One region of the Jeotgalibaca porci genome, then DNA from elsewhere that is predicted to be linked to it. Evidence: riboswitches for the same ligand, from Rfam matches in the RefSeq annotation. Region 1 holds a riboswitch; each other region holds the start of a gene.
What was found. Region 1 has a riboswitch for lysine ahead of G7058_RS12035 (ABC transporter permease subunit). Riboswitches for the same ligand answer to the same signal wherever they lie in the genome.
Positions count from the first base shown of each region.

Region 2: another riboswitch for lysine. It lies ahead of G7058_RS04535 (YfcC family protein); the one in region 1 lies ahead of G7058_RS12035 (ABC transporter permease subunit).
Region 3: another riboswitch for lysine. It lies ahead of lysA (diaminopimelate decarboxylase); the one in region 1 lies ahead of G7058_RS12035 (ABC transporter permease subunit).

Region 1 covers NZ_CP049889.1:159,618-170,757, reverse strand. Annotated here, with positions in the region: gene ybaK (Cys-tRNA(Pro) deacylase) at 23-523, shown strand; gene G7058_RS00995 (metallophosphoesterase) at 603-1,421, shown strand; gene G7058_RS00990 (VOC family protein) at 1,443-2,288, shown strand; gene G7058_RS00985 (magnesium transporter CorA family protein) at 2,429-3,370, shown strand; gene G7058_RS00980 (hypothetical protein) at 3,558-3,899, shown strand; gene G7058_RS11955 (hypothetical protein) at 4,079-4,201, shown strand; gene G7058_RS00975 (glycosyltransferase family 32 protein) at 4,395-5,021, opposite strand; lysine riboswitch at 5,158-5,305, shown strand; partial or broken gene G7058_RS12035 (ABC transporter permease subunit) at 5,384-6,996, shown strand; gene G7058_RS00960 (amino acid ABC transporter ATP-binding protein) at 6,993-7,739, shown strand; gene nth (endonuclease III) at 7,792-8,397, opposite strand; gene G7058_RS00950 (DMT family transporter) at 8,470-9,390, shown strand; gene G7058_RS00945 (aldo/keto reductase) at 9,521-10,348, shown strand; gene G7058_RS00940 (ornithine cyclodeaminase family protein) at 10,552-11,140, shown strand, end outside.
Region 2 covers NZ_CP049889.1:874,449-885,588, reverse strand. Annotated here, with positions in the region: gene G7058_RS04550 (MATE family efflux transporter) at 1-1,193, shown strand, start outside; gene G7058_RS04545 (YeiH family protein) at 1,234-2,241, shown strand; gene G7058_RS04540 (hypothetical protein) at 2,547-3,137, shown strand; lysine riboswitch at 3,183-3,328, shown strand; partial or broken gene G7058_RS04535 (YfcC family protein) at 3,411-4,802, shown strand; gene G7058_RS04530 (YdbC family protein) at 4,981-5,193, shown strand; gene G7058_RS04525 (zinc-ribbon domain-containing protein) at 5,248-5,583, shown strand; gene G7058_RS04520 (DUF975 family protein) at 5,595-6,335, shown strand; gene G7058_RS04515 (HIRAN domain-containing protein) at 6,436-8,412, shown strand; gene G7058_RS04510 (DegV family protein) at 8,674-9,522, opposite strand; gene uvrC (excinuclease ABC subunit UvrC) at 9,579-11,140, opposite strand, start outside.
Region 3 covers NZ_CP049889.1:1,180,197-1,191,336, reverse strand. Annotated here, with positions in the region: gene rnpA (ribonuclease P protein component) at 1-227, shown strand, start outside; gene yidC (membrane protein insertase YidC) at 247-1,080, shown strand; gene jag (RNA-binding cell elongation regulator Jag/EloR) at 1,114-1,932, shown strand; gene G7058_RS06045 (LacI family DNA-binding transcriptional regulator) at 2,217-3,218, shown strand; gene G7058_RS06040 (extracellular solute-binding protein) at 3,342-4,619, shown strand; gene G7058_RS06035 (carbohydrate ABC transporter permease) at 4,645-5,901, shown strand; gene G7058_RS06030 (sugar ABC transporter permease) at 5,904-6,755, shown strand; gene G7058_RS06025 (beta-galactosidase) at 6,769-8,826, shown strand; lysine riboswitch at 9,227-9,396, shown strand; gene lysA (diaminopimelate decarboxylase) at 9,486-10,754, shown strand; gene dapA (4-hydroxy-tetrahydrodipicolinate synthase) at 10,747-11,140, shown strand, end outside.

The DNA of each region.
Region 1 (11,140 bases):
TTTAGATTCCGGAGTGATGACAATGGCAAAAAAGAAGATCAACAAAACAAATGCCATGCGGATGGTAGAACAGGCTAAAATTCCGTATAAGATTCATGAATATGCATGGAGTGAAAATCATTTGGATGCAAAGAGCGCGGTCAAAAATGGCGAAGTCCCTCTCGAGAGAGTATTCAAAACCTTGGTAGTAGTAGGAAACGTAACCGGGCCGATTGTCGTATGTATTCCAGCGACCGCTGAAATTAACTTTAAGTTATTAGCAAACGCCAGTGGAAATAAGCGGACTGAATTACTGCCGTTGGAAGAATTAGAGAAAACGACGGGTTACATTCGTGGCGGCACTTCTCCAATTGGAATGAAAAAACAGTATCCAACTTTTCTGGCACAAGAGGCTCAAGCGTTAGAGACGGTTATTGTTTCTGCGGGTAGAAGAGGGCTGCAAGTCGAACTGAAACCAACCGATTTGCAAGCCTTAACTCAAGCTAAATTTATCGCTGTGACAATGAAATCACATTCTTTTTAAGAAGTATGAATAAAAGTATTCCAAATTCGAATTAATGTGATATACTATTATTTAGTAAGTGAAAGGAGAGACGTTTATTTTGAAATTCGGGGTATTATCCGATATCCACATTGACATAAATGAGCGTAAACTTGCTCCGGGCCAATCCTATGATTCGTTGTTGGCAGAATACCTGTATCATAACGAAATCGATGTCTTACTGCTTGCAGGGGACATTAGCTCTGATTACAGAGAGTCACTCGCCTTTCTTGATAAAATGAAGAATCATCGTGTTTCTAAGATTCTCTTTGTACCAGGAAATCATGATTATTGGTCCATTCGAAATAAAGAGACCGATACGAACAAAATCAATCTCTTATTCAATGAACGCGAGGAATCACTCGTCGCAAATCCTTTTATTGTGAATGATACGTATGCTGTCGTAGGTAATCCTGGCTGGTATGATTATGGTTTTGCAAGTAACAAGTATACAGAAGAGGAGTTTGAAGCTAAGAAACTCCGGGTAGGTGGTTGGAATGACCGCTTGTACGTTCATTGGGGAAAGTCTGATCGAGACGTTTCCCGGGAAATGTTGGCTCAGATAGAAAAGGATATGGAAAAAGTGGCCGATAAACGCGTCGTCTTAATGACACATGTCGTGACGCATCCACAATTTATTGTCCCTCTCCCACATCGTGTCTATGATTATTACAACGCATTTTTGGGAAGTCGCAGCTATATGACGCTGTACGACAAATACCCCATAACAAAAAGCGTAATGGGACACGTTCACTTTAGGAAAACACTAGTAGAAGATGCTATCACTTATTATTGTGCCTGTTTAGGAAATGGGCGTCATTGGTATACAGATGATCCGGTATCAGAACTAGCTTATACAATAGAAACATTTACACTATAAATTTTAGAGAGAAGGATTAGTATGACAGAAAAAGATTGGAAATTAGGCAAAGTAGTTCTAAACGTTAAAGATTTAGAAAAAATGAGTGAGTTCTACCAAAAAGTTATTGGTTTAACTGTTCTCGATTCACATTCAGAAAATGTAGTATTAGGAATCGAAGCAACAAAAACACCGTTGGTAGAGTTGGTTAAAGTGGATCCGCAAGGACAGAAAACATTGACAGCGGGTCTGTTCCACTTGGCACTTCTATTACCAACAAGACAAGATTTGGGAGAGTATTTATACTACTTGCTCCTAAATAAATTCCCTCTTGGTGGTGCAAGCGACCACGGTTACAGTGAAGCACTGTACTTTAACGACCCAGAAGGAAATGGAATTGAAATCTATGTCGATAAGCCAAAATCTGTTTGGGACCGTCGTGAAGATGGCCGTATCGAAGGTATTACCATTCAAATGGATGCAGAGGGTGTTCTAGGAACTGTTGAGAAGCCATTTGCGGGTATGCCAGTAGGAACAATCATGGGTCACGTCCACTTGACTGTCCATGATTTACAAGGAACAGAAGACTTCTATACAACGTTAATACCATTAGGATTAAAATCTGATTACTCAGGACAAGCGAAATTCTTTGCTTCAGGAGACTATCACCACCACCTAGGTTCAAATACATGGGCAGGTAAAGAATTACCAGCACCTATAGCGGGTCAGTTGGGTATGGCTTATTACGAATGGATAGTGCCAAGCGAAGCGGAACTGACTGCTTTAGTTGAGCGATTGGATGAAAAGAATTACCCATACACGCAAGAAAACGGCACTGTTATCGTAAAAGACAACAGCGGCATTGAAATGCGCGTAGTAGTTGGTTAGACTCTCACATTATGAAAGAAGCGCGGATATTACAGTCCCGCTTCTTTTTTTTGTTCGTTATCAAGGAAAGCTCTTTTGTCTGAAATCACTTGTATTTATGCTATACTCAATTCAAATGAACAGATGATAGGGTGAGTGTGATGAAGGGGTATACGATAGATGACAATCAGTTGTACCAGGAAACCACGGATTACCACAGAGCAGAGTGGTTACATTTTGAAAGTCCTTCTGAGGAAGAAATTAATTATTTAACCCATGAGTTAGGTATTCCAGTAGACTTTGTCACAGATGCATTTGATTACTATGAAGTCCCGCGCCAAGAGACAGTCGTAACGAAAACAGGTGAGAAGGTTTCCTTATTGTTGGTGTTGTATCCGCATACGAAATATAGGTTTGATGCCTATCGTGAGTACGAGACGCTTCCGCTTTCAATTATTTTTGTCGGTAAAAAAATGATTACGGTTTGCTCCAGTAATGTTCCATTTTTAGAAAAAGTCATTTCGAATGACTCAACCAAGCAGGGAACAAATCATATCTTTTTGGATTTATTATGGGAGTTGACGAATGCGTATCTCGACAAAATCGCTGATATTGATAGAACAATTGACGATATGGAACGGAACATTATTAATACAACCAAGAATGAAGCCTTTTACAAACTCATTGCGATTCACAAAAATTTAGTCTACTTTGAGACAGGTATTTTTGAAAATCATAAACTATTTAAGCGTATGCACGAAAAAGATATATTTGCGGAAGATGAAAGAGGGCGGGAATTTCTGCATGATATTCGCGTCATCTCCAACCAAGCATCGATAATGGTCAAAGAGTCGACCGAGATGATTGATCATTTAAGTGAAGTTTTCTCAAGCGTTATTTCGAATAATCTGAATAACATCATGAAATTTCTAACGTCATTCAGCATTGTCTTGACGATTCCTACCATTATTGGCTCATTCTGGGGAATGAACGTGGATTTGCCGATAGACAAGAGTCCTTGGGCGTTTCTGATTATGCTGGGGATTTCAGCTTTGATTAGTATTATTGTGTTTCTCTGGTTGAAACGGAAAGATTATATGTAAAAAAGAGACGTCAAGAATCGGTGGACATACAGGTAAATAAAAAATAGATTGTGTCATGTATGATAATTGTCATGCATGGCATTTTTTTGTTCGCCCAACATGGGGTTTTATAACTTTCAGAGGCAAGTTCGTGATAATCGGCACCTGGGAAGTAATGGCTAAAACTATAGAAAAAGGCCTCTAGCAAATGAATTGCGCTGTAAACAGTTTTACAATCAGTTGGTCGCCGGATTTCCCAGTTGAACTCGATGTAAATAGTTTTACAATCAGTTGGTCGTCGGATTTCCCAGTTGAACTCGATGTAAATAGTTTTACAATCAGTTGGTCGTCGGATTTCCCAGTTGAACTCGATGTAAATAGTTTTACAATCAGTTGGTCGTCGGATTTCCCAGTTGAACTCGATGTAAATAGTTTTACAATCAGTTGGTCGTCGGATTTCCCAGTTGAACTCGATGTAAATAGCTTTACAATCAGTTGGTCGGTAGTTTTCGCAGTCGAACTCGATGTAAATAGTTTTACAATCAGTTAGTCGCCGGTTTATCTGTCCCAACTGATTATAAATAATAGATTCCTCGGTATTACCCAGTGCTATGAAGTTAGCCGTTCAAACATGGCTGCATCCAAAATATCCTGCGTAACATTCCCCGTTGAAGAATAAGCGATTCCGAAGGCTCTGCAGCGTACAGCCTTAACCTTTGAAAAATAACAATGGCTGACGCCGAGGATTTATTTGCCTATACTTCTGACGAAGCTGTTGCGAAATACGCTACTTGGAATGCACACGAAACGATTCAAGATACAAAGGATTTTATCCAATTTGTTCTAAAGTGAGTAATGATTGGCGATTTTGGTTCTTCTGGGTGATTAGGGTTTGGTGAAGGAAATACCCTGTGCCACCATGAGAGAGTCATCTTTTTCGGTTGTATGTTTTCGATTCGAACGCATAAAAAAGCCCCTAAAGTAGTTTTACTTTTTCAAGTGTCTACTTTAGGGGAAGTATATAAACTGCTCTTGATGTCTCTTTTTATAACCAAGAACCTGAATAATGGTGAATGGCATAGGTCTCGTTGGTGTCATTAATTTCATGTGTCCAATAGCTTTTTGGAGAAAAATAAACCCGGGGATAAATCGTAAGGTTCATGACTTCTTGCAACTCATTATTCAGCTCCAAGCCTTTTTCCTGTAATATATCTGTTATACGGTCGACATTGGTTTCTTCATCCAATGACCCATCCGGATTCTTGAAATGCCGATTTTTATAATCAGAAAATAGTAGTTCAAATGTCGGGTGGTGCGGTTTGGCTGCGATTACGGCTGTTGAAATGGTAGTCTCAATCTCAAAGCCCATGAAGCCGTCTTGTTGCAGAAGTGGATCAAAGGATTTTAGTACTTCGACATCCGTGTCCATATAGATACCACCGTACTCTTTTAAGGCAAATAAACGAGCCACATCAGACACAAAAGCCCATTTCTCTTCCTCGTAAGCTTCTTTTACATAATCGCCCATTTCGTCAATATTAAAGGTTTCTTCATTCCAGACCATTATCTGGTAATCCGGACAATATTTTTTCCAAGTAGCCATCATTTTCTCTTCAGCTTCACCGAGTGGATTGCCACCAAACCAACAATAATGAATGATTTTAGGTATCATATTCATCCCTCCATGTCTCTCATTATAACGAATTCGCTTTATATTAACTAATAATAACAACTTTATGAGAATACCATGAAATAGTGAGTTGACAGTAATATTATTATGCGTTATAGTTACATCCATAACAAAAGTCAATATGAACTAGAGGCCGCGAAAACCATCAGTAGGAAACGAAAGGGGAATTCGCCGAAGTATCTTTTAGATACTGGGGTCATGCTGAATAAGCATGGCACTGTCAGAATATAATGCCCAATTATATTCATCGATGCGCTGTTCATGTTGGGGCAAAAGGACGGTAAACCGTGAGCCTTTTGCTCATGGTTTTTTTGTTTGTATTTTTTCAAGAGGAGCGGATAAAAATGAGAAAGAAATTCAAATTAGCAAGTTTATTATTTAGCGCAGCAGCGGTTTTGGCTGCATGTGGCTCTAAAGAGACAGATACAAATACTGCCGGTTCGGAAGATAATACTTTTGTAGTTGGCTTGGAAGCTGCTTATGCGCCTTTCAACTGGACACAACTGGACGACAGTCACGGTGCTGTTCCAATAGACGAATCGAGCGAGTTTGCAGGTGGTTATGATGTTCAAATCGCGAAAAAGATTGCAGAAGGTTTGGGCAAAGAGTTGGTCATTGTTAAAACGGAGTGGGATGGTTTAGTGCCTTCGCTACAATCTGACAAAATCGATGCGATTATCGCTGGCATGTCCCCCACTGAAGAAAGAAAGCAAACCATTGATTTCAGTATTCCTTACCTAGAATCCCAACTTGTAATGGTCGTCGCATCTGATGGCGATTATGCGGATGCAAAAACCTTGGCTGATTTTAGCGGCGCTAAAGTGACAGCGCAATTAAATACCTTTCACTATAATATGATTGACCAAATAAAAGACGTAAAAAAACAAACGGCAATGGAGAATTTCTCAGCTATCCGTGTTGCATTGCAATCCGGTGTGATTGACGGCTATGTCTCAGAAATGCCAGAAGCGATTAGTGCTTCAAATGCAAATGCAGATTTTACTTATATTGAATTTGAAGATGGCTTCGAAACAAATCCGGAAGACACAACAATCGCAATCGGCGTTCAAAAAGATAGTGATATCCTAGAAGATATTAATGAAATTCTGGAAGGGATATCTGCTGAAGAGCAACAAAAATTGATGGAAGAGGCAATTTTGACTCAGCCGTCAGCGCAATAACCAAGGAGTGAATTCGTTTGAGTAATTTATGGAGTATATTTTCAAATAATGCCCCCCTTTTTCTAAGAGGCGCCTGGGTAACCATTTATATATCAATTATCGGAACAATCATCGGATTGTTCATTGGGATGATTCTTGGGATTGTAAGAACCATCCCCAAACCGGAAAGAAAGTCACGCCGCATTCTATTGCGTTTCGCTCATTTTGTGACAACGTGCTACGTTGAATTGTTCAGAGGAACACCGATGATTGTGCAGGCGATGGTAATCTATTACGGTTCCGCTATTGCATTTGGCTTGGACTTGGATCGCACGGGGGCTGCTATTTTTATCGTATCGATTAATACCGGCGCGTATATGACAGAGATCGTCCGTGGCGGTATTTTGTCCATCGATAAAGGCCAATTTGAGGGGGCTGCTGCAATTGGTATGTCTCATTGGCAGACGATGCGAGTAGTTGTCATTCCGCAAGTGTGGCGCAATATTTTACCGGCAACGGGGAATGAATTCGTCATTAACATTAAAGACACCTCTGTATTGAACGTTATCTCGGTAACCGAGTTGTTTTTCCAAACAAAGACGGTTGCGGGAATCAACTTTGACTACTTCGGTCCTTATACGGTGGCGAGCATTATGTATTTGGTTATGACCTTAACAATCACTCGTGTCCTACGCGTTTTTGAGAAAAAACTGGCTGGTTCGGAGAATTATCAGCTTGTAGGCGGGAATCAAAATCAAGTTCAGACACCAACGCAAGGTAAGGAGGGACACAGATGAGTGAAGTTTTAGAAATACGTAACCTCAGCAAAAAATTTGGTGAACGTGAAGTATTAAAGGATATCAGCTTTAATGTTTCAAAAGGCCAAGTGATTTGTCTGATTGGCTCTTCCGGGTCCGGTAAATCAACCTTACTGCGTTGTTTGAATTTGCTTGAGAAACCAACGACGGGTGAAATTGATTATCGAGGTACAAGTATATTAAATCCGGGGATGAACCTATTTCAATACCGTTCCAAGGTTGGAATGGTTTTCCAGCAATTTAATCTCTTTAATAACTTGGATGTCCTGACAAACTGCACAACCGGTCAAATGAATGTCATGAAAACTGAGAAAGAGGAAGCCAAACAACGTGCTCTTTCTTTCCTAGAAGAAGTAGGTATGGCTGCTTACATCCATGCCCGTCCTTCTCAACTGTCAGGGGGACAAAAACAACGGGTCGCAATTGCGCGTGCCTTGGCAATGGAGCCGGATGTTTTATTATTTGACGAACCGACTTCCGCATTGGATCCAGAGATGGTAGGGGAAGTGCTTCGGGTTATGAAACAACTTGCGGACTCCGGATTAACAATGGTCGTTGTTACCCACGAAATGCAATTCGCCCGTGAAGTTGCCGACCATGTCATTTTTATGGACCAAGGTGTCATCGCTGAAGAAGGTGCACCGGAACAAATCTTTAATAATCCCAAAGAAGATAGGACAAAGGTTTTCTTAAGTCGTATTTTAGAAGATGGTCTCCAATAATAAAAAGTGCCACCCTCATCTACAAAGACGAGGGTGGCACTCTTTTTAAGCATTAATGTAAATATTCATCGCACTTCGGATTACGTGGCGAACATATATTACGACCGAAAAAGATGATGGAGTAATGCGCTTGGTTCCACAGTTCTTCTGGCAAAATACCAGTTACGATTTTCTCGATTTCCAATGGTGTTGCATTTTGCGGAACGATATTGTGATGCTTACAGACACGGCTGACATGTGTATCCACTGGAAAGGCTGGAATATTGAATCCAACGCTTAGCAGTACGTTTGCGGTCTTTCTGCCGACACCTGCCAGAGATTCAAGGTCCTTTCGATTGCTGGGCACTTCACTGTTAAAATCGCGCACAAGTTGGTTTGCACAGATGTACAGATGTTTAGCTTTGTTTCGATATAATCCAATCGACTTGATGTAGGGCTCAATCTCTTCGGGAGAAGACTCAGCAAACGCTAACGGTGTCGGAAAGCGTTCAAAAAGCGCCCCGGTAACTTTGTTGACGGCAATGTCGGTCGTTTGTGCACTCAACATAACAGCCACTAAAAGCTCGAAGGTATTTGAATATTTTAGTATCGTTTTTACATCGGGATAAATAGCAATAATTTGCTCCAATATATCACGAGATTTTTCCTTAGAATTCATCGAATTCCCCCTTGTAAAATTGTATAAATAATTATAACATAGAACAGGATTTTATAATTATGAGGTGAAAAATTGAATAATCGTATTAAAGGTATTTTATTGGCTGCTTTTGGAGGCAGCATGTGGGGCGTATCAGGTATTTTCGCTCAGTCACTATTTACTCATTATACCGTTTCTTCGGAATGGTTAGTTGGTATCCGTCTTTTATTTTCTGGTATATTAATCTTAGGTTACAGCTTTTTTGTTAATAAAGAAAACATTTTACTGCCATTTTATCAGCGGAAAACCGCTTTAAAGTTAGTTATCTTCTCCCTTTTTGGGATGATCGGCGTTCAATATTTCTTCTATAAAGGGATTGAGTTGGGTAATGCATCCACCGCTACCATCCTGCAATTCGCTGCCCCAATCTTTGTCTATGCCTATACGGTCTTAGCAGGAGAAAAGAAAGCAACGCTTAGAGAAATCGTCTTGGTCCTGTTTACTTTCTTCGGAGTGTTGTTAATTGTCACAAACGGCGATCTGAAGAGCATGAGTATTTCTCCGTTGGGATTAATCTTTGGTATTGCTTCTGCATTGGCTGTCGCATTCTATTCCATTCAGCCGCGTTCCTTGCTGGCGGAATTTGGTCCAACCGTTATTGTCGGTTGGGGAATGATACTGGGAAGCATCCCGTTTCAGTTTGTCGCACCAATTACAGAACCAGGCTTCCAATTGACGTGGCATAGTTTGATTCTATTGCTGTTAATTATTGTCTTTGGGACATCATTAAGTTTCATCTCTTACTTTGCAAGCTTGAGCTATATTACACCATCCCTGGCAAGTATTATGACGGCACTTGAACCTTTATTGGCAGCCGTATTGTCGGTGGTTGTTTTCAAACAAATTTTTGGCTTTTTCGAAATACTGGGCATTTTCATCGTCATGATTGCCGTTCTTCTCTTGGCATCTACCAAAGAGGAAGCATACGTGGAAATGGTCAACGAACAAATATAGGAATAACGGGCTGGGACACATTGTCTCAGTCTTTTTTTATTCAAAGATGGTTCGAGTTTCTTGCAGAACAGCCGATAACGTTTATAATAAAGATATAGCGTTTACATTTAAAAAGCGAAAGAGGGATTCTATGTCAATTCTACATGAAACATATCAATTAAATAACGGTGTCTCCATACCGAAGATTGCATTGGGGACTTGGCAAATAGCAACACCTGATGCTGTTCATCCGACTGAATTTGCCTTGAAAAATGGCTATATACATATCGATACAGCACATGGATATGGGAACGCAAAAGGTATCCGTGAAGGAATCAAAGCCAGCGGTGTAAAGCGAGAAGATATTTTCATCACTTCTAAAGTTCGGGGCGAGTCTAAGTCTTACCATGAGGCAATGGGAAATATTCATGATGATCTGGAAGACTTGAATACCGATTATATCGATTTAATGTTGATTCATTGTCCGACACCATGGCGCTTCTTTAATCACAAGCCGACACGTCCACACTTTTATAAAGAAAACGTTGCTGTCTGGCGTGCGATGATTGAGGCGAAAGAACAAGGTTTGCTTCGTGCAATCGGTGTTTCCAACTTTAATGTAGATGATTTGAAACAGTTGATTGAAGCTACTGGTGTTAAACCGGCCGTGAACCAAATTCGCTTTAGTATCGGTCATACACAACCGGAAATCGTCGCATTCTGTCAGGAAAACGATATTCTAATTGAAGCTTATTCTTCATTAGGCACAGGCCGTTTACTGGAGAATGAAGCTATTAAAAAGATTGCTGATAAATACGGCAAAACAGTTGCGCAAATTGCTTACCGCTACCCGATTCAAAAAGGAATGGTTGTTTTACCGAAATCTGTCCATGACAAATATATCTTAGAAAATGCGGACATTGATTTTGAAATCGATGCGGAAGATATGGCCTTTTTAGATAACTTAGAGGTGGAATAGGAAAGAGATTGTAGGAACCTTATCCAAACAATGCGTCGCCTTGCCTAATCAATATCCTGTATTTGGAATGGATGGCCCGATACAAACTTATTGGCATCTTTAAAGAAATTAAATTTCCAGTCAAAAGTAAGTCTTTCCTTTATGCTATTATGAAGGAAAGACTTATTTAAGTACTTATAAATGAATGAAAAAGGATGGATGATATGGCGAAATTACTAAATGAGAAAACAATCAAACAGCTGATTACAATGTCTGAGGCGAATAAAATTATTGACAAAACATTCCAAGGATTTGGTAACGAGACAGTCGTTAATCCACCAAAAGTTACCTTAGACTTAGGTGAAACAGGCGGCTATCCTTACCATGAAGGCTTTGTTAATGCGATGCCGGCGTATATCGGCGATTCAGACATTGCCGGATTGAAATGGGTAAGTGGCACAGCTGGCAAGCGGAAAGAAGCAGGGTTACCTTTTATTTCAGCACTTATTGTATTGATGGATCCTGCAATGGGAGAGTTTATCTCCGTCATGGAAGGCACACATATCAGTAACTTACGTACAGGGGCACAGACAGCCGTTTCTTTGAAATATTTAGGCTTTAAGGACGGTCTAAGTATAGGTTTATACGGCGCAGGGGAGCAGGCTCGTTTCCAGATTGAAGCAATTGCGGATTTGTTTGACATTAAAGAATTAAGAGTTTGGAATCACCGTGCTTCTACGGCTGAGAAGTTTGCGGAAGATATGGCGGAATATGTTAAAGGTGATATTATTGTCTGCCAACCGGATGAAGGCG
Region 2 (11,140 bases), 710 kb from region 1:
TGGCATTCCCAATCCAGAACTTGATGATTGCAATATCAGCAGGGACAGGGGTAGGGATTAATGCTTTGGTCTCACGTCGTCTTGGTCAGAAGAATATGGACGGTGCGGGAATTACGGCTGGAAATGGTCTGTTTTTGAATATTATCCATGCGATTGTTTTTTCTATTGCCGGTATGTTGCTTGTACCTGCCTTCTTTAAGGCCCAAACTTCCGATCCGGAGATTATCGCTTATGGAACGGATTATTTGCGAATTGTTTCTGTATTTAGTTTTGGTATCTTTATGCAAGTGACGTTCGAACGCTTCTTGCAATCAACCGGATTGACGTTCTACTCGATGCTTTGTCAGGCTGCGGGTGCTATTATCAATATTATCCTTGATCCAATTTTTATTTTTGGTTGGTTCGGCCTTCCTGCAATGGGAACGGCAGGTGCAGCTTGGGCCACTGTAATTGGTCAATTTTTTAGTGCATTTCTAGGTTTGTATTTCCACTTGAAATTCAACCATGAAATTAAGTTATCATTGAAAAGTTTCAAACCAAATTGGCCTATTATTAAAGAAATCTACGCCGTTGGTATCCCTTCAATGATTATGATGTCGGTTGGTTCATTGTTAAATATCGTAATGAATAACATCTTGATTGCTTTCAGTTCAACAGCCACAGCCGTTTACGGTGTGTACTTCCGTCTGCAAAGTTTCGTCTTTATGCCTGTGTTTGGTATGAATAATGGAATGGTGCCAATTATCGGTTTTAACTATGGTGCACGCAAACCGGATCGTATTAAAGAAACGATTGCTTTGGCGATTCGCTATGCATCTATAATTATGATTGTTGGATTCGTTATTTTCCAATTGTTCCCGGATGTGCTACTTGGATTCTTTAATGCTTCGCCGCAAATGATTGAAATAGGTAGACCGGCACTTAGAATCATTAGTATTCATTTTATTGCTGCGGGCGCAAGTATTGTTTTAGGCTCTGCTTTCCAAGCATTCGGCTTAGGGAAATATAGTCTGGTGATTTCATTGATCCGCCAATTAGTCGTTCTTTTACCGATTGCGTACGTGATGTCCCTAACCGGAAACATCAATAATATTTGGTGGGCATTCTTGATTTCTGAAGTCACAGCACTTGTACTGGGAATTGGTTTTATGAAGCATGTTAACGTACATTATATTAAGCCACTTTATAATTAAGTAGTGTACGGTTGGTAAAAGAAAGGATGTAGACTTTTAAATGGTTAGTAAAAAACATATGCCAGGATTGTTTCTAGCTTTTGGAATTGCCGTTGTAGCGTATGTTATAAACGCGATTCTTCCTTCTGCGCTTTTGGGGGCAACGCTGATCGCATTACTTTTGGGGATGTTATTAAATCCTATTGTAATGCGAACAGATAGTTATGACAGTGGTATGAAATGGACTTCCAAATATGTCTTGCGGGCAGGAATTATTTTAGCGGGAATCACACTTAGTTTTTCACAAGTGATTGAAGCGGGTAAATACGCGCTTGTCTTGATGGTATTTACATTAGCGACAGCATTTGGCGTCGGCTATCTGTGTAAAAAGGTCTTTAAGATTAACTGGAAATTAGCCAGTTTACTTTCTATTAGTACTGCCATTTGCGGGGGAACCGCAGTTGCAACTTTAGGGCCAACTATTCATGCGAAAAATCGGGATATTGCTTACGCGATCTCCGCTACGTTCCTTTTTGACATGATAACCGTTATTGCTTTTCCATGGATTGGCCAATGGCTGGGCTTGAGTGATACATCATATGGTCTGTGGATTGGGACGGCAGTGAACGACACTTCATCAGTCGTTGCTGCAGGCTATGCATTCTCCGATGCAGCCGGTGTTCTGGCAACAATCGTGAAATTAACTCGGACCTTATTTATTGTGCCGATTGTTCTTATCTTTTCTTGGATTTATGCAAAAAAAGAAACACCATCACAATCAGCGGAAAAAGTGAATATCAAAAATATTTTTCCGTGGTTCATTCTCGGATTCCTCATAGTGGTTGGAATCAGAAGCACCGGTTTACTACCAGAAACAACGGTCGATATTGTTGCCTTTTTATCAAAATTCTTTTTATCCATGGCCTTAGCGGCAATCGGATTGAAGACAAGCTTCAAAGAGATTGCCGGAGTGGGAATAAAGCCAATGGTCGCGGGAGTGGTTATCGACGTATCGGTCGTTTTCGTCTCCCTGTTCGCCCAAGCCGCGATACTGAAATACATGGGCTAGCGTTCTATCAGCAAAAAGTCTGTTCATTTTTGGATGAGCAGGCTTTTTTTGTGGGTTTTTGCCGCGAAAGGCTCACTCAGAACGTAAAATAGGTTTGAGTGAGCCATTTTTCCGCAAAAGGCTCACTCAGATTGCAAAACAAGTTTGAGTGAGCCATTTAGGCAGATTATCGCGCACTCAACGGTAAAAACTCATTTGAGTGCGCGAACCCAACCGCAAAAAATCAATTTCACTATTTCACAGCTAATAATTTGAAAAAATCTAAATTTCACTTAAACTATAAGAAATGAAGCGGGAGGAATGTTATGACAAACCTTGAATGGGTTCACGAACTAGCAAGACTACCAGAGATTGTTGGAGTTACATCGAGAAGTTCACCGGCCGGCGAGAGTTCCATTGTCGAAATCTATTTTAATGCGCCGATTGATAAAGCGTTCATAATAACGAAATTACCGCACACGTACAAAGAGAAAGCCATCTTCACACCAAAAGAAGAAATGAAGTTGTCGACTCACCCATATATGAAAATACTCTATGAAACAGAAGAAGCACTTTTGTCAAAACGCATGATAGAAATACTTCTAAAAGAAGCTTCTGCTTCAATGACAGCTGCAAAAAAAGCTGCCGCGCGTGGGGATGTTCATTTTGTACTCGCTCGTTTCAACCAAACGGTTAATAATTGGAACCACATTATCTACCTGTTAAATAAACAACATTTAGAAAATCAAGAAGGAGCTGCGAAGAAAGCTGCACGCATGGAAGTTACTCCCGCTTATTATCTGGTACGTCTGGAAAAGGCGTATACCTATTTTGCGTCCCATAATCCAGCATTAGGATTTGATGAGTTCAATCGTCTTCATAATGAGATTACACAAATAGTAACAGATAATCATTGATATTCGATGATATAATGTTACTATTGAATGTGATAAATTTGAGTCGATTTTGAAAGAGGACGCAAAAACCAAGAGTAGGGAACGAAAGGGGTTTTTGCCGAAGTATCATTAGGATACTGGGGTACGTTCGAACAGGACGTACACTGTCTAATAAACAAGCCCATTGTTTATTAAGGAGTACTTTCATTATTGCGGGCAGAAGGACCCTGCGAATGCCTTTTGCTATTCGGGGGTATTTTTGTTTCTCGGCTTAATAAAAAAGGAGAGAATACAATGGAAAAAAAGAAAACTTCATTTAAGATTCCTCATACATACGTCTTGTTAATCGGCGTTATGCTTGTGATGGCAATCTTAACATGGATTGTTCCGGCTGGTCAGTTCGAACGAATTGAACAAGCAGGACGAACAATTGCAGTACCAGGTTCATGGCATGCTGTGGATGCAAATCCGCAAGGATTTTTCGAAATCATCAATTCAATTCCGCGCGGTTTAACCGATTCAGCGGCGATTTCATTCTTTATCTTTTTGATTGGTGGCGCATTTACCGTCATTAATGAGACAGGTACAGTAGAAGCATTAATTTATAAATTATCTCAAAAGCTAAAAGGTGCAGAAATATTGGTTATTCCGGTATTCTTGCTGGTATTCGGAATTGCGGGTGCGACACTTGGTTTTTCAGAAGAAACCATCGTCTTTATCCCAATGGGTATTTCGTTAGCCTTGGCACTTGGTTTTGACTCTGTTGTCGGAATGAGTATTATTGCTTCCGGTGCTGCTATCGGATTTAGTGCTGGTTTCATGAATCCTTTCGCGGTCGGAATTGCACAAGGTATTGCCGAATTACCAACGTTCTCTGGTATGGGCTTACGGATTGCGTTGTTCCTCGTACTATGGGTGATAACATCCCTTTACATTATGCGTTATGCATTAATGGTTAAAAAAGATCCAACAAAGAGCTATGTGTATAACAAACTGGATCCTAAACATGACTTAGAAAAATCAGAGTTCGTTGCTTGAGAGAAACGTCACATCTTAGTTGGGTTAACGTTCTTGGCAGGCATCCTAGCAATCGCATTTGGTGTTATTGAGTACGGTTGGTACATTCAAGAAATCGGTGCAATCTTTATGATTACCGGTGTTATTGCAGGTTTCGTTTACGGATATGGTCCAAGTAAAGTGGCTGACTTATTCGTTGCTGGAGCAAAAGATATGGTATTCGCGGCTCTAATCGTGGGTGTGGCACGTTCAATCGTTATTGTAATGGAAGACGGTATGATTATTGATACGATCGTTAACTTCCTTGCAGGAACAGTAGAAGGCTTGCCTGGCGCATTGGCTGCAGTAGCGATGTATGCGATCCAAATCATTATTAACTTCATCATTCCATCTGGTTCGGGACAAGCTGCGGCAACAATGCCAATCATGGTTCCACTTGCAGATGCTGTGGGTATTACGAGACAAACAGCAGTTATGGCTTATCAATTAGGTGCTGGATTCATGGACTCTATCATGTTGACATCCGGTGTGTTGATGGCACAACTTTCTATTGCAAAAATTCCATATAATAAATGGGTGCGTTACCTTGGCCCGTTGATGATTATTTGGTTGTTAATCGGAGTCGTATTTTTAGTATTCGCATACTACACAAATTACGGTCCATTCTAATAGATAGAAATGTAGGAGCTGGGATTTATTTCTCGGCTCTTTTTTCGTGCACAAGTCTGCACAAGTTTGTTTAATTCCTCTTGTTTGTGCAGACTTGCCTCCCTGCATAAAAAATTGCTTTTTTACTAAAAGAACCCTAAACTTATACTCATAATCTATTAAAGGAGTTGCATGAACGATGGCAGATATTAAGTACGAAATTGTAAATCATATTGGCGTTTTAAGCACATCTCCCAATGGTTGGACGAAAGAACTAAATGTTGTCAGTTGGAATGGCGGACAAGAAAAATACGATATCCGTGATTGGAGTCCTGACCATACGAAGATGAGTAAAGGGATTACTCTGAACGAAGCAGAGATTGGGCAGCTGCGTTTATTAATTATTAAATAGAAAGCGAGTGGACCTATGATTCTTTTTTTCGATTTCCTGCCTTTTCATAAAAGGTTGGACTATAACCAGACGCTAACGTGCCAAGAGTGCGGTCACTTCGGCAGGTTTGAAGTATATGTGACGGCTAATCGCTTCCGCTTATTTTTTATCCCGCTTTTTACAATTGGAAAGCATTATGCTGTTCGAACGACGTGTTGCGATACTCTTTATCAGCTAACCCCTGAAAAAGGACGAGCAATTGAAAAAGGACAGTCCGTGACTATTGCTGAAGAAGATTTAACCTTAAAGGAATTAGGGGTGAAAGCAACGACGCGCCAGTGTCGACAGTGCGGACATACCCAAGCAATTGGTTCGAATTTCTGTTCAAATTGCGGACAACCACTCACATGAAGGACGTGTAAATGCTTATGAAAAATAGTGACCTAAGAAGGCAAGGCAGAGAAAATTTACGCGGAAACTACTTAGTTTCTCTCGCTAATTTTTCCATCATTTCAGTAATCGGAGTTGTTTTACAGTCGTTTTATTCGCCAGAATTTGGCAACTCCGTAGCAGAATTTACGAGTAACTCACCCGTATTAACCTTTATCTTATCAATGGTTACTTCGTTTATAATGGCTCTTTTAATGTTGGGGCTACATTGGGGATTTCTAGATATTCAAGATGGTGAACGCATGACAGTTGGGCATATATTCCTACCATATAAATTTAATCCGATTAAAGTCGTCTCATATACCTTTAGAAAGCAACTATGGATAACATTATGGTCACTGTTATTCATTGTTCCAGGTGTGATTAAAACCTATGCGTGGGCAATGGCAGATTACATTTATTATGAGGAGCCCGAATTACCGAATCGTGAAATAATGGCCAAAAGTGAAGCGCTGATGCAAGGTCACAAATGGCGTCTCTTCCGCTTGGAATTTTACTATATTATGATTTCCTTGCTACCGCTACTCTTTTGGCTTGGTGGTTTGCTCTATTTCAGTTTGAACGTATCTGAAGGTCCTGAACAGTGTATGGGTATCGAATTTATATGGATTCTGGCAGGCATATTTGTAGTGCTGCTGCTGACGGCTATTCTGGTACTCTTAATAGAACCACGCCGCAATTCAGCCCGTGCTGCTTTTTATACACACCTATAATCAGAAAATCGCAGCCGTTTAGACTGCGATTTTTGTGTTTGGAAAATAAGAATGTATGTTATCATCAAGTGAGAGAAACAATCCAAAAGGAGGGTCGCAAATGGCTAATCAGGAGAGTATCTATCATATATTATTAAAACAGCGTGAAGAAAATCCCGCTTTACCGTATGTCTTTCAAGATATCGAAACTGCAGGTCGAGAGGATACCTTATTTATCCTGTTAAGCGAAGGCGTTCCTTATAGTCAAAAAGAAGACATGGCGCGTGAGTGCTGTGACGTACTCGAACAGGCGATGAGAACGGGCGAACAAGAAAAATTGGCACAATTCCTCGTCGAACATCCGATTCGTATGTTCTTCATTGAATTGCGTGAGCGGCTGCGTGTACTCGTTGAGACGGGAGCCTTTACCCAAATAGACTTACATGATTTTGGCATGAATTTAGCCCGTAATAGCCAACAAGCTGAGTTGGTGAAACTCGGTATTATCCTGTTGGGCTTTTATCCCCATGATTTGACGCTGAAAATATTCAAAGTTTTGGGGTATCACAGTGATTTTACTATCTACGTATCAGAGAGTATTCACCACGCGCATTTCCATCAAAATGAGATTTTATTTGACCTCGTTCAGCACACGGCAGGCTACGGTCGTCTGGCCGCTTTGTTCCAACTGAAACCTGTCACTACGGAACAACAGCAGTGGATTGTGAAGCACGGTGTAAAAAGTACGATGCTATCGAGTATTTATGTGAATGTCGCCCTACAAAAAACCGATATTCGCCGTTACTTATTTGAAACAGAAATTGATGCAGCGAATTATCAGGATTTTATGTATATCATTGCTTACCAAGAGCAGATTGAACAAAAGTCGTTAGCAAGCGAAGCGTTGACGTTTATGGAAAAGTTAGTTGAGAATCGTGAATTTGCCAATACCTTCATTGACCAGGCTGCATTGGTTACCATCTGGCTAAAAGTGATTGATAGTTGGAAATACGATTATCACTATTTAGATTCACAAACGAAGGCTACCGATAAGCTGAATAGCTATTGGAATTACCGCTTTGATCGCTATGAGAAATTGATTCGTACCATCGAAGTTTATTTGAATAAGCCGAAGTGGGAGCACACGTTGCTGAAAGAAATGCGAAATCCAGGTGAAACGGACTATCTCGTTGTGAACGCTTTACAGTTTCTAGAATTAAAACCAAATTTTCGTAATTTTGGTTCTTTATTGACGCGCAATCCATTAGGTCTTAATTTACTTGATTTCTTCCTCGTTCACTATCCGGAAATATATTTCCAGGATGCAAGTGATTATCTGTTCAGTTTGGTTAGTGAGCAGCTTTTCGAACTGCCTTTATTATTCAGTGAAGAGACCGAACCGGATTCGAGTGATTTGGTGAAAATTAATATGTGGTTGGAAGCATTGGTAAAAAACATGATTGAAAAAGATTTCTTTGATATTGAATGGTGTATCAAGCTGCTAAATTATTATCAACCAAAATTGCGTCGCTATGCGTTACTTGTATTGCGTAAATATGCAGACGAGTGGGAAGATGATGAAACAGTTTTAACAGCATTGGAAACATTGAATGAGATAGAAGAAAATAAAAAAAATAAACGCTTGATTTCGCGTTTACTTTATACCGAAATAGGGACTCAAAAAGAAATAAAGTACTTACCGCTTTTAACGCCGGTTGAACAAGAGGTAGCTTCAGACATTGTGATACTAGGAACAAAAATTGTTGGAACTGACTTTGTTGATTTGACGGCTGTCGAAGAAAACGTCAAAAAAGGAAAAGTTCTACAACTGGTGCGTGAGCCGGATAACGCCTATGATCCGCATGCGATTGCGGTGACATTTGATGACGGATTTATATTGGGCTATATTCCGCGCAATGATAACAATATCCTTGCGGCCTTAATGGACAATGACGAAATTCTCTTTGCTCGTTTTGAAAGTGAAGATTTAGACGACGAGGACATCAAAATAAGTGTGATGTTGCGTAAAAAAAATCGACCGCCTTTTCCAGATAAAACGACTGGCGGAAACATTGTTCCATTTCCACAAAAAAGATAATAAAGCGAGGCCGTGAATACCAAAATTGTGGTATTTCCGGCCCCGCTTTTATTTAACGAATATAGTGGCGTAAACGTGCTCAAAAAGGCAGATCCGACATCCGCTTTGTCATGGTTGTTACTGCTTTATCAGCTTACAAACATGATACACTTGGGCTTCAGCCCACAGTGCTACTGAAATAATGCGCGGATGGTCTTCGCCCATCCTGTGCTTATTCGCTCCAGTGATTCGGATCTAAACGCCTTTTTTCCCACACTCTCCTTATTTATACTGATTCATGAAGAACAATCCCAGGGTGCCAATTCCCGTATGCGCGGCAATAACCGCACCGATTGGGTAATCGATAACCTCTTTAGGACCAAATTCTGCTTCAATATGTTTCTTCATTTCATTTACTGTCTCGAAATCGTTCGTATGAACAATCAAAACTGTTTGTTCGTTCATATGAGTTGCTTCGCTCAATCGATCATACATACGATTCAGTACGCGTTTACGACCGCGGAATTTCTCTTGTGCTTCCAGTTTACCATCCACAACTTCAAGTAAAGGATGGATGTTTAATAATCCGCCTAGAAAAGCACTAGATTTGGACAAACGGCCACCTTCAGCCAAGTAGTTTAAATCTTCAACCGTAAATATAGAAGTTACATTATCAGCCATAAATGTAATACGTTCAGAAATAACTTCTGCATCAAAGCCGTCTTCTATCATTTGAATGGCTTCGCGAACCATCAACCCAATTCCTAAAGAAGCTTGACGAGAATCAATAATCCGCAGATTAAAATCAGGATATTCTTCTCTTACTTGTGAGCCGGCTAATACCGCCGCTTGATAGGTTCCAGATAAGTCAGAAGATAGGGCAATGTACAAGGCGCTCTCGCCTTCTGCAGCCAACTTTCTAAACGCGGTATCAAATTTATCTAAAGGGACTTGACTCGTACGTGGGTGTTTTCCTTCTTTAATTAGTGCATAAATTTGGTCGTTTTTGATTTCGAACATATCCATATATTCTTTATCGTCCACGATAACAGATAATGGTACCACAATAACATTATGTTCTTCCAAATAGGATAACGATAAGTCGCAAGCACTATCAACGATTAATTTCATTTTGTTTCTCCTCCTTCACTATACAGATAGCGTCTATTTAGTATAACATGTCCGACTTATTTCGGCACTTCTGTTTTAAATGATTCTTTGATGTTTTCTGCGACCTTTAACGGGATGCCAAGCTTCTGAAATTCTTCGAGCTCGGCTTCGCGCATTTTTTTCATCGTTTTGAAGTGTTTCAAAACTTTGGTCCGCGTCTTCGGACCGACACCCTCTACTTGATCCAATTGGGAAGAGAAACTGTTTTTTCCTCTAACTTGGCGGTGGAAAGTAATGGCGAAACGGTGGACTTCATCTTGAATCCGTTGCACCAGATGGAATGCTTGGCTACGCGGATCTAATTCCACTAGTTCATCGTTAAATAATAGGGAAGCTGTGCGGTGTTTGTTATCTTTTACCATACCAGCAACCGGGATATCCAAACCGAGTTCATCTTCCAGAACTTCTTTGGCAGCACGCACTTGTATTTTTCCGCCGTCCATCAAAATCAAATCGGGTAGCGGCTTCTGTTCACGCAAGAGCCGTGTGTAACGGCGACGAATGACTTCTTGTGTAGTCGCAAATTCGTGACTGCCTTCAACTGTTTTTATTTTGTATTTCCGATACGCTTTTCTTTCCGGCTTCCCGTCCTTGTAAACGACCATGGCAGAAACCGGATTTGTACCCTGGATATTGGAATGGTCAAAGGCCTCAATCGTCTCAATATACGCGATTCCAAGCGCTTCGGACAATTCTTGGATAGCTCCGACTGTTTTGTGCTTAGAACGCTCAATCAGCAAAAACTTCTCATTGAGGGCCAGTTCACTGTTGGTCGTTGCCAAGTCGAGCATACTTTTTTTGTTCCCGCGTTTGGGAATACGAACGGTTGTCTCCAAGGTCTCCGCCAACAACTCTGTGTCAATCCCTTTCGGCACCAATATTTCTTTTGGCAGAATATGATTTTGTTCTTGGTAAAACTGCATAATAAATGACAATAATTCGTCTTCAGGCGTTCCGTAGCAAGGAAAAAGAGCAGCTTCACGTTTGATGATTGTCGACTGTCTCAATAAGAACACTTGAATGGATAACCAACCTTTATCCATAAAGAAGGCAAAAACATCACGGTTGGTATAATCACGCGACATAATGGTTTGCTTTTCAACCGTTGTCTCAATGTAACGAATTTGGTCACGGTAGTCAGCAGCCTGCTCGAAATCCAACCGCTCTGCAGCATCGTGCATCTTTTCAACGAGATTCTGTTTGATTTCTTTCACTTCGCCATTTAGGAAACGGCTAATTTTTTGAATTTGAGTTGCATATTCTTCTTGAGTAACGTCATGGTCGCAGCAACCAATGCACTGGCCCATCGAATAATAGAGACACGCACGTTTGGAATTGCGGGCACATTTCCGCAACGGGTAAACTTTCTGGATGAACTGTTGGGTTTCCGTAGCAGCATAGACATGGGGATAGGGACCAAAGTAAACACCGCCGTCATCTTCTACGATAGACGTAATGATGAGTTGCGGATCTTTTTCGTTTGTCACTTTTAAATAAGGATACATCGTTCCTTGTTTTAACTTAATATTATATTTTGGTTGGTATTGTTTAATGAGACTGATTTCCAACAGGAGTGATT
Region 3 (11,140 bases), 1.0 Mb from region 1:
GGCAGAGTCATTTCCGGGTGGGAATATCTGTCGGTAAGAAAATTGGTAACGCAGTCATGCGAAATGCTGTGAAAAGAAAAATTCGTCAGGGGCTTCTGGAATTAAAGCCAGAAATTAAACCAGGCATTGATTTCATCGTAATAGCCCGTCAACCTACTACTCATTTAACTACAGAAGAAATTAAAAAAAATTTGCTACATGTGTTAAAATTAGCACAAGTAATATAGTTTAAAGGAGGAAATTTTGTTGTCTAAGCGAAAGCGAATACTATTATCTCTAGGATTGGTTATGGTCATGCTTGTTCTATCGGCATGTGGGAATACAGCACCAATCACTTCTGAAAGCACGGGGTTCTGGGATGGCGTTGTTATTTATAACTTCTCTCGTTTCATCATCTTCCTTTCGGAATTATTTAATAACAATTATGGTGTCGGAATTATTATCTTTACAGCTATTATTCGGGTAATTTTGATTCCATTGAACTATTTCCAAACGAAGAGCACACAAAAGATGCAAAAAGTTCAGCCGCAGATTAAAGAGCTGCAAGAAAAATATGCATCGAAAGATACGCAAACGCGTGAACTACTACAAGCTGAAATCTCGCGTGTATATTCAGATAATGGCGTTAATCCATATGCAGGATGTTTACCTGCTGTTGTACAAATGCCAGTTATGATTGCTCTTTACCAAGCGATTAGTCGTACAGAAGTATTGAGTGAAGGTTCATTCTTATGGATGAACTTAGGTGAAAGTGATCCGTACTTCATTCTTCCTGTATTAGCTGCTATTTTGACATTCTTTACAACAAAGCTAACGACAATGTCTCAACCACAAGGTGGCGGACAAGCGAAAGCAATGATGTATACAATGCCAGCGATGATTCTATTTGTGGGTATTTCTTTACCAAGTGCGTTATCATTGTACTGGGTAGTAAGTAACGCGTTCTCAGTTGGTCAAACACTGATTATGAATAATCCATATAAGATTATTTCTGAACGTGAAGCAGAAGAAAGAGCACAGAAAGAACGTGCAAAAGCATTAGAAAAAGCGAAAAAACCAAAGAAAAAGAGAAGAAAATAAAGTTGTTCTTTGAAATGGAAGGATGGACGATTAATGGAAAATGAAAAAATTGTAGTGCGAGATACAACAGTTGATAAAGCAGTCAGCAAGGGGTTAGCTCAACTAAATTTAGGAAGCCATGAAGTAGACATCAAAATCATTTCTGAAGGTAAAAAAGGACTTTTTGGTTTTGGTCAGAAGGATGCTGAGGTTGAATTGACACCGAAGGCAATTCCGGAAATAAAAGAACCAGGAAATATCGCTGTTTTCGAAAATGAAGAGCGTGCCGATTTCTTGAGTGAACAGACTGAAACGCCAGAAGCTCAAACGACCGAAGAAGACCATTATGATTACTCTGAAACTCTGGAATATGCTGAAGAAGATGAAGAAATCGAAGAAGATAGTGTTTCTGTCTCTTCTCATCAAGAAGCAATCGCGAGTGTTGTTGATTACCTGACTCAGACTGTTGAAGTTTATGGTGCAGCTGCGACGGTAAATGTAGAAGAAACAAAAAATGTGATTACATTTAACATTGATACTCAAAAGCCAGGTTTAATCATTGGAAAACATGGAAAAATTATTAATGCTTTACAGATTTTGGCTCAAACAGTCTATCAACAATATGAACGCAGTCGTGTGTCCATTGTTGTGAACGTAGGCGATTATCGTGAGCGTCGGGCAAGTATTCTAGAGAATATCGCAGAACGTACTGCAGAGCGCGTTTTACGTACGAAGCAACCTGTTTTCCTAGAACCACTACCAGCATTCGAACGGAAACAAATTCATGCGCATTTAAGCAAGAATAAACGCATTTCGACTCATTCAGAAGGTAAAGAGCCACACCGTTACCTTGTCGTCGAAATCGTTGAATAGATTAAATTTCAACCGGTCATCAGCCTCGTGCTGGTGGCCGGTTTTTTTTCTGGGGAACGTCATCCATTGTGTAGACGTGCAAAAGTCAGTAAAAAAGTGAAGACCTTTGCACTAAAAACTCCAAAAAGGTGCAAAGGTCAGTTAAAAAAGTTCAACTCTTGCACTGTTTACCGCGAAAGCGTGCAAAAGTCAGTTATAAATTAGCGATAATCCTCCTCTTATTGACTTATTATTTTCTGTTCTCCATAATTAAGTAAATAAATTTACTAAAAAGGAAGAGTTAAATGGCCACATTAAAAGATATAGCAGATAAATCAGGCTATTCCATTGCAACAGTCTCTCGTGTACTTTCGAACGATCAATCCCTTTCCGTTACAGATCAAACGCGTAAAAAAATATACGAGATAGCTGCACAGTTGAATTATCGACGAAAAATCGTCCGTCCTGAAGTTAAGAATATTGTTTTTTTATACTGGTTGACAGATGTTGAAGAATTGGAAGATATCTACTTTAAAACGATGCGAAAAAACATTGAAAGAATAGCAAATGATTACCACGTGAACCTTTCAGTGTTGAAAGTTAAGGAAGGAATCGAAAGTGTACCTCAGAATACAGAAGGTTTTATTGCGGTGGGGTCATTTTTGAAAGCGGAACTTGAATACTTACACACTATTACACCGAACGGAGTGTTCTTAGATGCAACCCCCGATCCAGAGTATGATTCAGTACGTCCCGATTTAGTTGGAACAACTAAAAACGCTATTAAATATTTACGTGAATTAGGACATGAGAAGATTGGTTTTATTGGCGGGACTTACTTTAATCCTGATACTAAGGAAAACGAACCAGATATTCGTGAAGTTACTTTCCGTGAAGAAATGCAAAAAAACGGTCTTATGGATAGTGATTTTATTCTAACCAGACGTCGTTTCTCAATTGATACGGGTTTTCATTTAATGAAACAGATAATTGAAACGCGTAAAAAAGATATGCCGACAGCGTTTTTTGTTGCTGCTGACCCCATCGCAATTGGTGTTTTACAAGCGCTGAATCAGTATAATATCTCCGTTCCTGAAAGAGTAAGTGTTGTAAGTATCAATAACATTAGCGTAACAAAATACGTCTCGCCGCCGCTTACGACATTTGCTGTCGATATTCCTGAATTGAGCCGTTTGGCGGTAGAACTTTTAATCGAACGTGTCCTCCGTAATCGCCATGCCACGAAAACAATTTACTTAGGAACAGAATTGGTGGAGCGCGCAAGTGCGTTTCCGTTAAATGAATAGATTGATTCAAAAACAAGTAAAATATTTTACTTGTTTTTTTACTTAATCTTATTTACACGTAAAACTTGCAATGATAGGATGAGGTCATAAAAGCGTTTACAAAAAATAGCGGAGGTTTTGAAAATGGTAAAAACATCTAAATGGTTATTGGCTGCAAGTGCAGGATTATTATTAGCTGCCTGTGGGCCAGGTGAATCAACAACTGAAGAGTCAGTTGCTGACACTGGCAATGGATCTGATGAGCGTCAAACGTTACTCGTGTGGGAAGATATTGAAAAATCTAATGGTATTGAAGAGGCAATTGCTGCCTTTGAAGAAGAATATAATGTAGATGTCGAAGTTGTAGAAAAAGCGTATGCTTCTCAAATTGAAGACTTGCGTTTGGATGGACCTGGTGGAACAGGCCCCGATGTATTGACCATGCCAGGAGATCAGATTGGTACCGCAGTTGTTGAAGGGTTATTAGCTCCTCTTTCGACAACAGAAGAAGTTCAAGGTATTTATACCGATGTTGCAATGAACTCTCAAAAAGTGGATGGAACAGTTTACGGACTTCCTAAAGCAGTGGAAACGACCATTCTTTATTACAACAAAGAGATCATTTCAGAAGAAGAACTGCCTACAACATTAGAAGGTTGGTACGATTTATCTAAAGAACTGACAAACGGTGATAACTATGGACTATTGGCATTGTGGGATCAAATTTATTATGCACAAAGTTTGATAAGTGGTTATGGCGGCTATATTTTTGGCCAAGATGCGGATGGAAATTATGATACAACGGATCTTGGTTTAAACAATGACCGAGCAGTTGAGGCTGTTGAGTATATTTCTACTTGGTATGAAGAAGGACTATTTCCGTCAGGTATGATTGGAGAGCAAGCGATCAATGTTTTAGACTCTTTATTTGCTGAAGGAAAAGCGGCGGCTGTTATTTCTGGTCCATGGAATTTAGGACCTTATAGTGATGCAGGAATTGATTACGGAGTTGTATCTTTCCCGACACTTCCAAACGGTAACCCGATGAGTGCGTTTGTTGGCGTGAAAAGCTATAACGTTTCAAGCTACTCCAAAAATAAAGAGCTCGCACAAGCATTTGTTGAATTTATTACGAATGAAGAAAACTCTTTAAAACGTTATGAAATAACAAAAGAAGTTCCTGCAGTAACGGTACTAGCTGAGAACGAAACCATTGCACAGGATCCAGCTGCTCAAGCAGTAGCAGAGCAAAGTCAAAACTCTGAATTAACACCAAGTATTCCAGAAATGGCAGAAGTTTGGTTGCCAGTAGATTCTGCTCTCCAGACAGTTGCAACTAAACAGCAAACAGCTAAAGAAGCGCTGGATACTGCTGTCCAAACTATTAAAGACCAAATCCAAGCGAACCATGGTGGTAACTAACGCTTAAAAATGCGAAGGAGAAAAAATGAAACATAGACGAACTGCTGCTGCCCTCTCTTTTATTCCAGGAGGAGGGCAGCTTTATAATAAACAATGGTTAAAAGCCTTAATTTTCTTTCTAACAACTGCTGCTTTTATCCTTGTATTCTTTGATTTACTGAATATGGGATTATGGGGCATTGTGACGTTAGGTGTAGAGACACCACGTGATAATTCTGTTTTTCTATTAGCTGAAGGAATATTATCACTTATTGTTTTAGCCTTTGGTATTGGCTTGTATTATCTGAATATCCGTGATGCGTATGCGAACGGAAAGCGCCGTGACAACGGCTTGCCCGTTCAAAATTTAAAAGACAATTATCATAACTTGATTAATCAAGGGTATCCGTATTTAATCAGTGGACCGGCTCTTATATTACTTATTTTTTCAGTTGTTTTTCCAATTTTATTTAGTTTTGCGCTCGCGTTTACAAATTATGACTTGTATCACTCGCCGCCTGCTAATTTGTTTGATTGGGTAGGATTACAGACTTTTAAACAAATATTTACGGTAAATATTTGGCGCCGAACATTTTTCGATGTTCTATCATGGACCGTCGTCTGGACGTTATTCGCATCCACATTACAAATTACATTGGGTGTTTTTCTAGCCGTTTTAGTGAATCAAAAAGAACTGCACTTTAAGAAGTTAATACGGACGATTTTTGTTTTACCGTGGGCTGTACCAGGATTCGTAACTATCTTAGTTTTTGCAGGGATGTTTAATAACAGTTTTGGAGCAATTAACAATGATATTTTGGCATTTTTCAAAATCAGTCCCGTCATGTGGATGACAGATGCGACGTGGACACGGGTTGCTTTGATTATCATTCAAGGGTGGTTGGGATTCCCGTATATCTTTACCGTTTCAACGGGTGTGTTGCAATCAATTCCCGATGATTTGTATGAAGCAGCCAACATGGATGGAGCAACGGCTTTACAAAAATTCCGCAACATTACCTTACCCGTTATTTTAACGGCGATGGCTCCTACTTTGATTACGCAATACACGTTTAATTTTAACAACTTTAATATTATTTACTTGTTCAATGGCGGAGGTCCGGCTGTAGCAGGATCAACGGCAGGTGGAACGGATATTTTAGTTTCCTGGATTTACAAATTAACGATGCAGTCCAGTCAATATGCAATAGCTGCAGCATTGACGATTCTTCTTTCTGTCTTTGTTATCACGATTGCAATGTGGCAATTTAGAAGAACGAATAGTTTTAAAGGAGGCGAATAATTATGTCTATAAATGGAAAATGGCAAAAAAGACTTAAATTAGGGGCAAGCTATGCCCTTATAATTTTCGTGATTATTGCGATTTTGTATCCCTTATTGTGGACGGTCGGCGCAAGTTTTAATCCAGGTAATAGCTTGGTAAGTACGAGTTTAATTCCAAAAAATCCGACGATTCGCCACTATCAAGAACTATTCTCGGGAAAAGCGAGCCTCCCTTATGGCCAGTGGTATCTAAACTCTCTTAAAATTAGTATCTTTACCATGCTTGGTACGGTCGTGAGCGTTTGTTTTACGGGCTATGCATTTTCACGGTTTCGTTTTAAAGGGCGTCAGAATGGATTGACGTTGTTCTTGTTGCTACAGATGATTCCGCAATTCTCAGCACTCGTTGCTATTTTTGTACTTGCTCAAATAATGGGGCTAATTAATAGTCATTGGTTCCTCATTCTCCTCTATATAGGTGGACAAATTCCGATGAATACCTATCTGATGAAAGGGTATATGGACACGATTCCATACGATTTGGATGAGAGCGCACGTATTGATGGTGCGAGTCATACACGGATTTTTTGGCAAATTGTGTTGCCGTTATCGAAACCGATGATCGCTGTGGCTGCAATGAATGGCTTTACCGGGCCACTGGGAGATTTTATTATTTCTTCAACAATCTTAAGAAGTACACAGTATTATACGCTGCCAATTGGGCTATATAATTTAGTGAATGATGTGATGGGAGCAAGTTATACGATGTTTGCTGCTGGCGCAATTTTAATTAGTATTCCTGTAGCATTTGTTTTCCTACTGCTACAGAAGAACTTTGTGTCTGGCTTAACATCAGGAGGTACAAAAGGATAAGGAGTGTTTGAGTTTGAAAGGTCTAGAGAACATATATGCTACACGAGAAAAAAGATTTTTACATGGCGGGGACTATTTCCCAGAGCAGTGGTTGCATCTTCCAGAGTATTTACAAGAAGATATTAAATTAATGCAGATTGCGAACACAAATACATTCTCAATCGGGATGTTTGCATGGAGTCGCTTGGAACCAGAAGAAGGCGTTTATGATTTTGAATGGTTGGATGAAGTGATTGATCGTATTCATAGTTTTGGAGGCAACGTTATCCTTGCCACTCCGAGTGGCGCCAAACCGAGTTGGATGGCGAAAAAATATCCTGAAATTCGCCGTGTAAATAATCGACGCGAACAAGAGTTACAAGGGCGCCGTCATAACCATTGCTTTACGGCACCGATTTATCGCGAAAAAATTAAAATGATTAATCGAAAATTAGCAGAGCGGTATCAAAATCATCCCGCTATCTTAATGTGGCATATTTCAAATGAATACAGCGGTGAGTGCCATTGTAATCTTTGTCAGGAAGCTTTCCGTTTATGGGTTAAGAATCGCTATAATCATGATTTAGAAGCAGTAAACGTGGCGTGGTGGGCAACGTTTTGGAGTCATCGTTATTCCGGCTGGGACGAAATTGAATCGCCTTCTGTATTGGGCGAAGATGCTATGCACGGTCTCACTTTGGATTGGCAACGTTTTGTAACAGATCAAACCATTGATTTCTATAAAGAGGAAATTATACCACTACGGGAGCTCACACCTCATATTCCAATCACAACAAACTTTATGGCAGATACAGCTGATTTGATTCCTTTCCAAGCGCTAGACTATAGTAAATTTGCAGAGCATGTAGACTTAATTTCATGGGATGCTTATCCTGCCTGGCATTCAGATACGCAAACGGACAAGGAATTGGCGGTTAAAGTTGGTTTTATTGATGATTTATATCGTTCATTAAAACAGCAACCTTTCTATATTATGGAATCTACACCGAGTTTGGTTAACTGGCATGATGTAAATAAGGCTAAACGACCAGGGATGCATTTACTTTCCTCGCTGCAGCATGTGGCGCATGGCTCGGATAGTGTAATGTATTTCCAATGGCGGAAATCACGTGGTGCTTCTGAAAAATTCCATGGCGCGGTTGTAGATCATGACAACAGTACTGAAAATCGTGTGTTTAAGGATGTTCAAGAAGTCGGGGCCTATTTGAATAAATTGGAAGAAGTTGTTGGGACTAATCGAGATGCGGAAGTAGCCTTTATTTATGACTGGGAGAATCAATGGGCGCTGCAAACCATCCAAGGATATAGCTCGGAATCATTACGTTATCCGCAAACTGCTCAAGAACATTACCGTCGTTTCTGGGAGCGTGATATTCCGGTTGACGTTTTGAATGTGAACCAAGATTTCACTGACTATAAATTGGTTGTAATTCCAATGCTGTATATGATGAAAGCAACATTTATGGAAAAAGTGGAAGCCTATGTGAAAGCAGGCGGAACAGTTGTAATGACATATATTTCCGGAGTCGTGAATGAAAATGACCTGGTATATGAAGGCGGTTGGCATGAAAAGCTAGAGAACGTTTTTGGCTTAACCGTTACAGAGACTGACACGTATTATCCGAGTGATGAAAATAGTTTGAATTTTCAAGGTAAGGATTATGTGGTTAAAGATTATGCGACTCTTCTTGAACAGAAAACAGGAGAAGTAATTGGTACATATGGAGCTGATTTCTATCAAGGAACACCGGCAGTCATGAAAAATACGTATGGTGATGGTAACAGTTACTACATTGGGGCACGAGCGGAAAGTGCCTTCCAAAATGACTTCTATGATCAATTAATTCAAGAATTGGCTATCATACCGCCATTTGAAGCAAATCACAGCGAAAATGTATCGGTACAAGTTCGTAAAGGGCCAGATTCGGCATACATTTTTGTAATGAACTTTGGTACGGATGAAGAGACAATTACATTTGAAGATGAAGTGATTGACTTGATTACAGGCGAAAAAGTGGCACGTAAAATCACATTGAATGGCTATGGTGTACGTGTTTTCAAAAAAATATAAAGATAGAAACGTACTGAAACAAAACATTGTTTCAGTACGTTTTTTTAGTATAGGGTTTTATAAGTTTCTGGAGGAACGTTATTCATTGCTTTCTTTTTGTTCCATGGATGGTAAGATAATAGATTTTTACCGCAAAAGGGTCACTATAAAATCGTTAAATCGGTTTGAGTGAGCTATTTAGTTGGCAGAATGATAAATAGACCGGCTTTCAGCCGTTAACCATAGGACGTATGCCGGTAATTAGATGATTTTACCGGCGTCCAGCGATACTCATAAGTCTGTAAGCCGGTATAATTTCTTTTTTATTGAGAAAATACTAATAAAAGTGCATAAAAATCACGGCTCTCATACCGAGCTGCATTCAGTAGACAAAAATATTTTTTAATGCTATTCTAATTTTAATTGAATAAGAGGTAGCAATGTAAAAGAGTAGTCACAGGGAGAAGGCGTTCGATGATGCGTGATGAAAGGTAACCATTGCCGAACGGTGTAAATTGGCAAGTTTTCATCGTGGGGGTATAGGGAATACGTATATCACTCCTACTAAATAGTAGAGGCGCTGACAAATTGTTACATCATGATATGTAAACAGTGTAAAAGGCGCCGGTATTGGGCGTCTTTTTTTATATAGAGAAATACGGTATTCAGGAGGAAATGAGATGAAAGAACTTGTTATCGGGGGCGTGAAAGCCAGCGAATTGACGGCGCAATATGGCACGCCGCTTTATGTCTATGATCAACAGAAACTTGAGGCTAATCTGGAAGCTTACACGACCTATTTTAAATCGGATGTTTTTCAAACGCGTATTCTTTATGCATCAAAGGCTTTTCAAACCATCGGGATGTTGGATTTAATTGCTGAATACGGCTTGGGCGTGGATGTTGTGAGCAGCGGCGAATTGTATACAGCCTTGAAATCCACTATGCCAGTCGAAAAAATCTATTTCCATGGGAATAATAAAACGACTGAAGAACTGCGAATGGCTCTTGAAACGGGCGTGAAACACATGGTGGTTGATAATGTGATGGAGCTGGAAGAGCTAGCTGGTTTAGCTGCGGAGTACAAAGAGAAGTTGCAGGTCCAAATACGTTTAAATGTCGGAATTGAAGCACATACGCACGAATATATCGTTACGACACATATTGATTCAAAGTTCGGAATCGCCTTCGGAAGTAGCGATTATGAGGCCTGTATAGCTATCCTGAAAAAAAGCGATTATTTGGCATTGGAAGGTTTTCATGTACATATTGGCTCGCAGATTTTTGAAATGGATGCGTGGTACGCGGCGATTGATAAGATGCTGGGCTATTTACAAACCTTTTCGGAACCGTTGACCTTGAATTTGGGTGGTGGTTTTGGCGTTCGCTATACGGATGCGGATCAACCGATGCCGATTAAAGAAAATATGGCGCAAATAGTGACGTATTTAGAGGATAAATTGCAAGAAACCGGCGTAAAAATTCGGGAAGTAATGATTGAGCCGGGGCGGAGTTTGGTTGCGGAAGCGGGCACGACTCTGTATGAAATTGGTTATCAGAAAAAAACACCGAATAAGCAGTATTATTTTGTCGATGGCGGGATGGGAGATAATATCCGGCCAAGCTTGTATCAGGCTGACTATTCCTGTGATGTTGCAAATAATATGACAGCTGAGAAGTCAGAGTTAGTGACAGTGGCGGGTAAATATTGTGAATCTGGCGATGTTTTAATTCATGATGTGTATTTACCGCCTGTTAAAAAGGGTGACATCTTAGCCGTTTATTCGACAGGAGCATACGGTTATGCGATGAGCAGCAACTATAATCGGAATGCAACACCTGCTGTTGTATTTGTTAAAGATGGGGAGTCCCGAGTCATTGTAAAACGACAGACTTTAGCTGATTTAATCAGAAATGATGTAAAAACGGAGGCGGATAAGCATGCTTAAAGGATCGATGGTCGCACTTGTAACCCCAATGGATGAAGAGAATCGGATTAACTATCCAAAAGTAGCAGAATTATTGGAATGGCACATTGAAAATAGTACAGATGGCCTGGTAATTCTTGGAACTACTGGTGAAGCTTCGACAATGACGTTCGAAGAGGAGAAGGAATTTGTAGCCTTTTGTAACGATAAAATTGCGAAACGGGTCCCGATGATTGTCGGCAGCGGCAGCAACAGTACGGCAACTGCTATTTCCAATAGCCAAGCCTTCGCGGAATTGGGTGCGGACTATTTATTGGTGGTGACGCCGTATTACAACAAAACGAATAATGAAGGAATGATTCGTCATTTTGAAAGTATTGCTGACAGCGTGACTGTGCCCATTATTA